One region of the Streptomyces sp. NPDC058045 genome, then DNA from elsewhere that is predicted to be linked to it. Evidence: predicted binding sites of a transcription regulator. Region 1 holds the regulator's gene; the other holds the start of a gene.
The links. Region 1 encodes HspR, which represses chaperone genes until heat shock. Its sites were predicted from a motif close to TTGAGNNNNNNNNNCTCAA; they were not measured.

Region 1 (4,160 bases):
ACCAGCACACCGCCCGCCACTCCCCACCCGTCCTCGCCCACTACGAGCAGCTCCGGGGCGACGTCCAGGTACGGACCCTGGACGAGGTCACCGACCGGATGATCATGGTCGACCGGGCCTGCGCCTACATCCCGCTGGGCACCGGCGACACCGACGCCCTGGAGATCAGGCACCCCGGGCTGCTGCGGTACCTGGCGGTGATGTTCGAGCGGTTCTGGCGGCTGGCGGAGCCGATGTGGCCGGTGCCCGGGCCCGCGCCGCGGCAGTCCGCCGAGGGCGTCACCTCCCGCCAACTCGCCATCGCCCAGCTCCTGGTGGAGGGCCTCACCGACGAACGGATCGCCCTCCGCCTCGGGATGAACGTCCGTACCGTGCGGGTGCACATCGCCAAGCTGGCGGCCACCCTCGGCAGCGGCAACCGGGCCCAGCTCGGCTATCTCATCGGCCGCTCGGGAATCCTCCAGGAGGACCGCTGAGCCACCCCGCCGCCCATCGGAACAACTCGGCGTTTGCCCCCTCCGGCGATACCTGACTAGAGTCAGAGAATGGCTGGGGAACGGTTCGCGCAGGTGGCGCAGGTACGGAGGTTCAACCGGACGGTCGCCGAGCGGGTGGGCGTCCTCCAGGACCGCTATCTGGGCGGCGCGCGCCCCTACGGCCAGGCCCGGGTCCTCTGGCAGATCGGCGACGGGGACGCCCACGACGTCCGGGGTATCCGGGACCGGCTCGCGCTGGACTCCGGCTATCTGAGCAGGCTGCTCAGGGCACTTGAGCGGGACGGCCTGATCACCGTCCAGCCGCATCCGCGGGACCGGCGGGTGCGCACCGTGCGGCTCACCGAGGCCGGACGGGCGGAACGGGCCCTGCTCGACGAGCGCAGCGACACCCTCGCAGCCTCCCTGCTGGACCCGCTCGACACCCGGCAGCGGGACCGGCTGACCGAGGCCATGGCCGAGGTCGAGCGGCTGCTCACCGCCTCCGTGGTCACCCTGGAAGCACTCGACCCGGACCATCCGGACGCCGCGTACTGCCTGCGCGCCTACGCGGCCGAGTTGCAGCAGGTCTTCGACAGCGGCTTCGATCCGGCGCGGAGCAAGCTGCCCGATCCGGGTGAACTCCGGCCGCCGCGCGGCCAGTTCCTCGTCGCCAGGCTGCACGGGGAGCCGGTGGGCTGCGGCGGGCTCAAGCTGCCGGCCGATGCGCCCGCCGAGATCAAACGGCTGTGGGTCGCGCCCGGTACCCGAGGTCTCGGCCTGGCCCGCCGCCTCCTCACCGAACTGGAACTGCGCGCCGCCGAGCACGGCAGCGGACTCGTCCGGCTCGACACCAACAAGGCGCTGGAGGCCGCCACCCGCCTCTACCGCAGCAGCGGCTACACCGAGGTCCCCGCCTTCAACGACGAGCCCTACGCACACCACTGGTTCGAGAAGGCACTCCCCCGCCGGGCCTGAACGCGCCGCGCCCGAACCGCGTCAGGCGTCAACTCCCTCAGTCCGCGGGGCGCTTGGGCCGCCAGACGACCAGCGCACCGGTCTGCTGGACCTCCTGGTACGGCACCAGGTCCCGGCGGTAGGAGGCGTGCACGGCGGCCTCGCGCTGCCGCATCGCGGCGGCCGCGCCGTCCACCGCGGACTGAAGCTCCGCGACCCGCGACTGAAGGGCGCTGACCTGGTTCTCCAGCTCGATGATGCGCTTGATGCCGGCCAGGTTGATGCCCTCGTCCTGGGACAGGGCCTGCACCTGGCGCAGCAGCGCGATGTCCCGGGCCGAGTACCGCCGGCCGCGGCCGGCGGTACGGTCCGGCGAGACCAGACCCAGCCGGTCGTACTGACGCAGGGTCTGCGGGTGCAGACCGCTGAGCTGGGCGGCCACCGAGATGACATAGACCGGGGTGTCATCGGTCAGCGAGTAGCCCCGCCCGAACGAGCTCTCCCTGCGACGGCCGTCCATTGCGTCACGCTCCCTTCGCTGCCTTGAACAGCTCCGCCCGCGGATCCTCGGCCGAGGTCGCCTCGCGGTACGCCTCCAGTGCGTCCCGCGCCGCGCCCTGCACATCCAGCGGGACCGCCACCTCGACGGTGACCAGCAGATCCCCGCGAGAGCCGTCCTTGCGTACCGCGCCCTTGCCGCGGGCGCGCATGGTGCGGCCGTTGGGCGTGCCGGGCGGCAGCTTCAGGGTGACCGGCGGGCCGCCGAGGGTGGGCACCTTGACCTCGCCGCCCAGCGCCGCCTCCGTGATGGTGACGGGCACGGTGACGGTGAGGTTGTCGCCCCGGCGCCCGAAGACGGGGTGCGGGTCGACGTGCACCACCACATACAGATCGCCCGCCGGGCCGCCGCGCTCACCGGGGGTGCCCTTGCCGCGCAGCCGGATCCGCTGGTTGTCGGAGACGCCGGCGGGGATGCGGACCTGCATGGTGCGGGACGACTTGGCGCGGCCGGAGCCCTTGCAGACGTCGCACGGGTCCTCCGCGATGAGGCCGCGGCCCTTGCAGTCCACACACGGGTCGGTCAGCGAGAAGCCGCCACCGCCGCCGCGGGAGACCTGGCCGGTGCCGACGCAGGTGGGGCAGACCCTGGGGGTGCCGTTCTTGTCGCCGGTGCCGGAGCACGCCTTGCAGGGCGCCTGGGACGACATCCGCAGCGGGACCGTCGCCCCGTCCACCGCCTCGGTGAAGCTGAGGGTGACCTCGGACTCGATGTCCTGGCCGCGGCGCGGCTGGGTGCGGGTGGTGCCCGCGGTGCCGCCGCGGTTGAAGAGTCCTCCGAAGACGTCCCCGAGTCCGCCGCCGAATCCGCCGGCGCCGGTGCCGCCCGCGGTGCCGCCCTGGGGGGTGCCTCCGAAGAGGTCGCCCAGGTCGAAGTTGAAGGAGCCGCCGCCACCCGCGCCGGGACCCGGCCGGTAGCCGCCGTTCCCGAACAGCGAGCGCGCCTCGTCGTACTCCTTGCGCTTCTTGGGGTCGCCGAGGATGTCGTTCGCCTCGGAGATCTCCTTGAAGCGGTCCTCGGCGCGGGTGTTGCCCTTGTTGGCGTCGGGGTGGTTCTCGCGGGCGAGCTTGCGGTACGCCTTCTTGATCTCGGCTTCGGTGGCGTCCTTGGGGACGCCGAGAACCTTGTAGTAGTCCTTCTCGATGTAGTCCTTGGTGCTCATCCCCGACGCCCCTCCTTCCGTGCCGTCTGTGCGTGTGCGGCCGTCCCGGATGCGGATGCGTCCGATGTGCCGGCCGGTCCCCCGGCCGGCACACCGGTCGCGTCAGCCCTCGTCCGGGCCACCGTTGTCCTTCTCGGCGGTGTCCGCGGACGCCGCTTCCACGTCGCCCTCTGCGGTCTCCGCCTTGTCGCCGCCCGCGGTCTGCGCCCCCGGCTGCGGTTCGGCGACGGCCACCCGCGCGGGGCGGATGGTGCGCTCGCCGAAGCGGTACCCCGGCTGCAGGATCGCCACGCACGTGGTCTCGGTGACGTCCGGTGCGTAACTGTGCATCAGGGCCTCGTGGATGGTCGGGTCGAAGGGCTCGCCCTCCTCGCCGAACCGCTGCAGCCCCATCTTCCCGGTGACCGTCTCCACGGATTCGGCCACCGACTTGAACCCGCCCACCAGCTCGCCGTGTTCACGGGCGCGGCCGATGTCGTCGAGCACCGGCAGCAACTCGCTCAGGAGGTTGGCCACCGCGATCTCCTTGACGGAGACACGGTCGCGTTCCACCCGGCGGCGGTAGTTCTGGTACTCGGCCTGGAGCCGCTGGAGGTCCGCGGTGCGCTCACCGAGCGCGGTACGCACCTGGTCCAGCTGGGCCGTCAGGCCGGCCGTCGCTGAGTCCCCGGCCGGGGCCGCCGCGCCCTCCTTGGAGGACTCGGCGGCCGTCGGCTCGGCGTCGTCGGGGGTGGCGCCGGAGGAGACATCAGCGGGCTCGTTCTCGTCGAAGCCCGACGTCTCCTCTGTCACGCGGCACCGTCCTTGCGGTCCTCGTCGACGATCTCGGCGTCGACGACGTCGTCAGCGGAGTCGTCCGCGGCCTTGCCCTGCGCGGCACCCTCGGCGCCGCCCGCGGCCTGCGCACCCTGGGCGTCGGCGTACATGGCCTGGCCCAGCTTCTGCGAGACGGCGGCGACCTTCTCGGTGGCCGTGCGGATCTCCGCGCTGTCCTCGCCCTTGAGCTTCT
Region 2 (4,160 bases), on a different contig from region 1:
GCTTCGGGGCTATCCAGGGCGTACCGCGAGGTGCACCACGTCCGGGACGCCCCGGGCAACGGGGATCTCTTCGGTACGCACCCCTTGGAAACCGGCATTCCGCAGCCTTGCCTCGAATTCGGGCGAGGGCGCGGCCGACCAGACGGCGAGGACACCGCCCGGCGTCAGCGAGGCACGGCAGGCCGCGAGACCCGCGGGCGAGTAGAGGTTCCCGTTCTGCTCGGTGACGGTCCAGTCGGGCCCGTTGTCGATGTCCAGACAGAGGGCGTCGTAGCGGGGGCCGGAGCCGAGGTGGGCGAGGAGGTCGGTGTGCAGGATCGCGGTCCGCGGGTCGGCGAGGGCGGCGGCGGAGACCGCGGAGAGCGGGCCTTCACGGTGCCAGTCGATGATGGCCGGTTCCCGTTCCGCCACGGCGATCCGGCCCCAGCGTGGATCGGCGGCGGCATGGGCGAGCGAGAAACCGACGCCGAGACCGCCGATCAGTACCGAGGGCGCGGGCCGGCCGTCGAGGGCGTCACGGGCGGCGTCGACCAGCAGCCGCTCGGAGCGCCCGTCCGAAGTGTCCATCAGGAAGCACCCGTTGGCGATGATCTGAAGCAGCTCCCCATGCCGCCGCAACACCACCTCCCCATACGGCCCCTCCCGCCGCTCCACCACCACAGGCTCCCCACCCGGCCCCGGCCGACCGGCGCGGGTGCGGTGGACGGAGGACAGGGCGTGGCGGTCGCGGTGGGGCATGAACCCATCTTGGCCGGGGCGCGGTCCGCGGGGCCAATCCTTTGCCGGACGCCGTGGCCGGGCTGCCTGTGGGAGCGGCCAACTGGCTTGTTCGGGTGGGTGGTTGGGGGCTGGGCGTGCTCAGGCCCGTGGGGCCTTTTCCCCGTGGACGGTGGTGTATTCGGTGGCCAGCCAGGGGGCCAGGTCGTCGATGAGGAGGGTGAGGACCGCGGGGTCGGTGGAGGGGGTGCGGGCGGTGGTGGCGGCGAGGTGCATCTGGTCGGCGCGCTCGGGGTAGTAGCGGCCGAAGATCGCGGCGGACTGCGCGAGGTCGCTGGTCCAGCCGCCCCAGCGGGGCATGACCAGGGTGAATCCGGTACGGACGATACGGCGGGCGGCGCCCCGGCTGAGGGTTCTGCGGGCGGCGTCCGTGGTGGCCTCGGCGGCGCGGGTGCGCCAGCGCGGGAGGAGGAGGGCCAGATCGCCGTTGGTCTCTCGGGCCAGCAGGGTGGTGGGGCGGTACCGGGGCAGCCGGGCGGCGAGGTCGTCGCCGAGCAGTGGGGTGCAGAGGCAGGCGAGGAAGAAGCCGGCGTCGTGCCGTTCGAGGTCGCTGAGCAGGGTGCGGGTGCTGCTCAGCAGGATTCCGACGCCGTCGATCTGGGGGAAGGCCCGGTCGAGCGCGGTCTCGATCGCCGCGGCGTCGGCGCGGTCGGCGTCGGTGGGTTCGTGGTGGAGGGCGAGCTGGAGGTCGAGGTCGGAGACTCCGGGGACGGCGGTGCCGCGGGGAATGCTGCCGTAGAGGTACGCGCTGTGCAGTCGGGTGCCGTCGAAGCGCGCGGTGATGTGTGCCCGGGCCGCGTCGACCACGGGGGCGAACGCCTCCGGTACCCGGTCCAGCGCACCTTCGCGGGTGATCGTTCCGTCGCGGTCCAGCCCCTTCTCGTCCATGGGGCCACTGTGCCCGGTCCGAGTTCCCCGAGGTGTCGATGTCGAACGAATTTCGGCCCGGGTGGACGGAAGCCCCTCGTCAGAGGGGTGATCGCTGACGGCGAACGCCGTCTGGGGAACATTCCTCGGCTCAGCAGCATTGAGTCGGCATAGCTCAACTTGACTGCCTAAGGGGAGATCATGGCCGCCGATCACACATCGACCGACAACACTCCACTCACCCTGCCCGTGCTGCCGCTGGACGAAGAGGTCGTACTGCCCGGGATGGTGGTCCCGCTCGATCTCGGTGACACCGATGTGCGGGCCGCCGTGGAGGCCGCGCAGGCCGCTGCCCGGACCACGCCAGGCAAGCCGCAGGTGCTGCTGGTGCCGCGGATCGACGGCGCCTACGCCGGTACCGGTGTGCTCGGCACCGTGGAGCAGGTGGGGCGGCTCGCCGACGGTGACCCGGGGGCGCTGATCCGGGGTCGTGGCCGGGTGCGGATCGGGGCCGGTACGACCGGGCCCGGGGCAGCGCTCTGGGTGGAGGGCGAGCGTCTTGACGACCGCGCGCCCGGGCAACTGCCCGGTGCCGTCGCCGAGTTGATGAAGGAGTACAAGGCGCTCGCCACCGCCTGGCTGCGTAAGCGCGGGGCCTGGCAGGTGGTGGACCGGGTCCAGCAGATCGACGAGGCGGGCCAGCTCGCGGACAACTCCGGCTACTCCCCGTTCCTCACCACCGTGCAGAAGCTGGCCCTGCTGGAGACCGCGGACCCGGTGGACCGGCTCCGCCTCGCCACCGAGCAGTTGCGCGAGCACCTGGCCGAGCAGGATGTGGCCGAGTCCATCGCCAAGGACGTCCAGGAGGGCGTCGACAAGCAGCAGCGCGAGTTCCTGCTGCGGCGCCAACTCGACGCGGTGCGCAAGGAGTTGCGCGAGCTGAACGGGGAGCAGGACGGCGAGGACGAGCCGGACGACTACCGGGCCAGGGTCGAGGCCGCCGAGCTGCCCGAGCAGGTCCGCGAGGCCGCGCTCAAGGAGGTCGACAAGCTGGAGCGGGCCAGCGACCAGTCCCCGGAGGGTTCCTGGATCCGCACCTGGCTGGACACCGTCCTCGAACTGCCGTGGAACGAGCGCACCGAGGACCGCTACGACCTCCCCGGCGCCCAGGCCGTACTGGACCGGGAGCACGCCGGACTCCAGGACGTGAAGGAGCGGATCACCGAGTACCTGGCGGTGCGCAAGCGGCGCAGCGACCGGGGGCTCGGGGTGGTCGGCGGGCGGCGCGGGGGAGCGGTGCTGGCGCTGGTCGGCCCTCCCGGCGTGGGCAAGACCTCGCTGGGTGAGAGCGTGGCGCACGCCATGGGCCGCAAGTTCGTCCGGGTCGCGCTGGGCGGCGTCCGCGACGAGGCGGAGATCCGCGGCCACCGCCGTACGTATGTGGGGGCGCTGCCCGGGCGGATCGTGCGGGCGATCAAGGAGGCCGGGTCGATGAACCCGGTGGTCCTGCTGGACGAGATCGACAAGGTCGGCTCGGACTTCCGCGGCGACCCGGCGGCCGCCCTGCTCGAAGTCCTCGACCCGGCGCAGAACCACACCTTCCGGGACCACTACCTGGAGGTCGAACTCGACCTGAGCGATGTGGTGTTCCTCGCCACGGCCAACGTCCTGGAGGCCATCCCGGAGGCGCTGCTGGACCGGATGGAGCTGGTCCGGCTCGACGGGTACACCGAGGACGAGAAGATCGTCATCGGCCGGGACCACCTGCTGCCGCGGCAGTTGGAGCGGGCCGGGCTCGGAGCGGACGAAGTGGCCCTGGACGAGGGCGCGTTGCGCAAGCTGGCCGGGGAGTACACCCGGGAGGCCGGGGTGCGCAATCTGGAACGGGCCGTGGCCAGACTGCTGCGCAAGGTGGCCGCCCAGCATGAACTCGGCGAGCGGGAACTGCCGTTCACCGTCACCGCGGACGATCTGCGGGGCCTGATCGGGCGCCCCCACCATGTACCGGAGTCCGCCCAGGACCCGGCGGAGCGGCGTACCGCGGTGCCGGGGGTGGCGACCGGGCTCGCGGTCACCGGCGCGGGCGGCGACGTGCTGTACGTGGAGGCCTCACTGGCCGACCCGGAGACCGGCGGCGCCGGGCTCACCCTGACCGGTCAACTCGGCGATGTGATGAAGGAGTCGGCGCAGATCGCGCTCTCCTTCCTGCGCTCGCACGGCGCGGAACTGGAGCTGCCGGTGGGCGACCTCAAGGACCGCGGGGTGCACATCCACTTCCCCGCGGGCGCGGTGCCCAAGGACGGGCCGAGCGCCGGGGTCACCATGACGACCGCGCTGGCCTCGCTGCTCAGCGGGCGGCTGGTGCGTACGGATGTGGCGATGACCGGGGAGGTGTCGCTGACCGGGCGGGTGCTGCCGATCGGCGGGGTCAAGCAGAAGCTGCTGGCGGCGCATCGGGCCGGGGTGACCACGGTGGTCATCCCCAAGCGGAACGAGGCGGATCTGGACGATGTGCC

Region 2: lon (endopeptidase La) is a predicted target of HspR. The motif match lies at 1,805-1,823, and genes of this name have one in related genera.

Annotation. Positions count from the first base shown of each region.
Region 1 is NZ_JBHVRR010000021.1:42,210-46,369, reverse strand. It holds gene ACFVST_RS15395 (LuxR C-terminal-related transcriptional regulator) at 1-476, shown strand, start outside; gene ACFVST_RS15390 (GNAT family N-acetyltransferase) at 546-1,451, shown strand; gene ACFVST_RS15385 (heat shock protein transcriptional repressor HspR) at 1,489-1,950, opposite strand; gene dnaJ (molecular chaperone DnaJ) at 1,955-3,151, opposite strand; gene grpE (nucleotide exchange factor GrpE) at 3,254-3,943, opposite strand; gene dnaK (molecular chaperone DnaK) at 3,940-4,160, opposite strand, start outside.
Region 2 is NZ_JBHVRR010000019.1:101,601-105,760, reverse strand. It holds gene ACFVST_RS14665 (spermidine synthase) at 10-738, opposite strand; gene ACFVST_RS14660 (nucleotidyltransferase) at 859-1,665, opposite strand; gene lon (endopeptidase La) at 1,846-4,160, shown strand, end outside.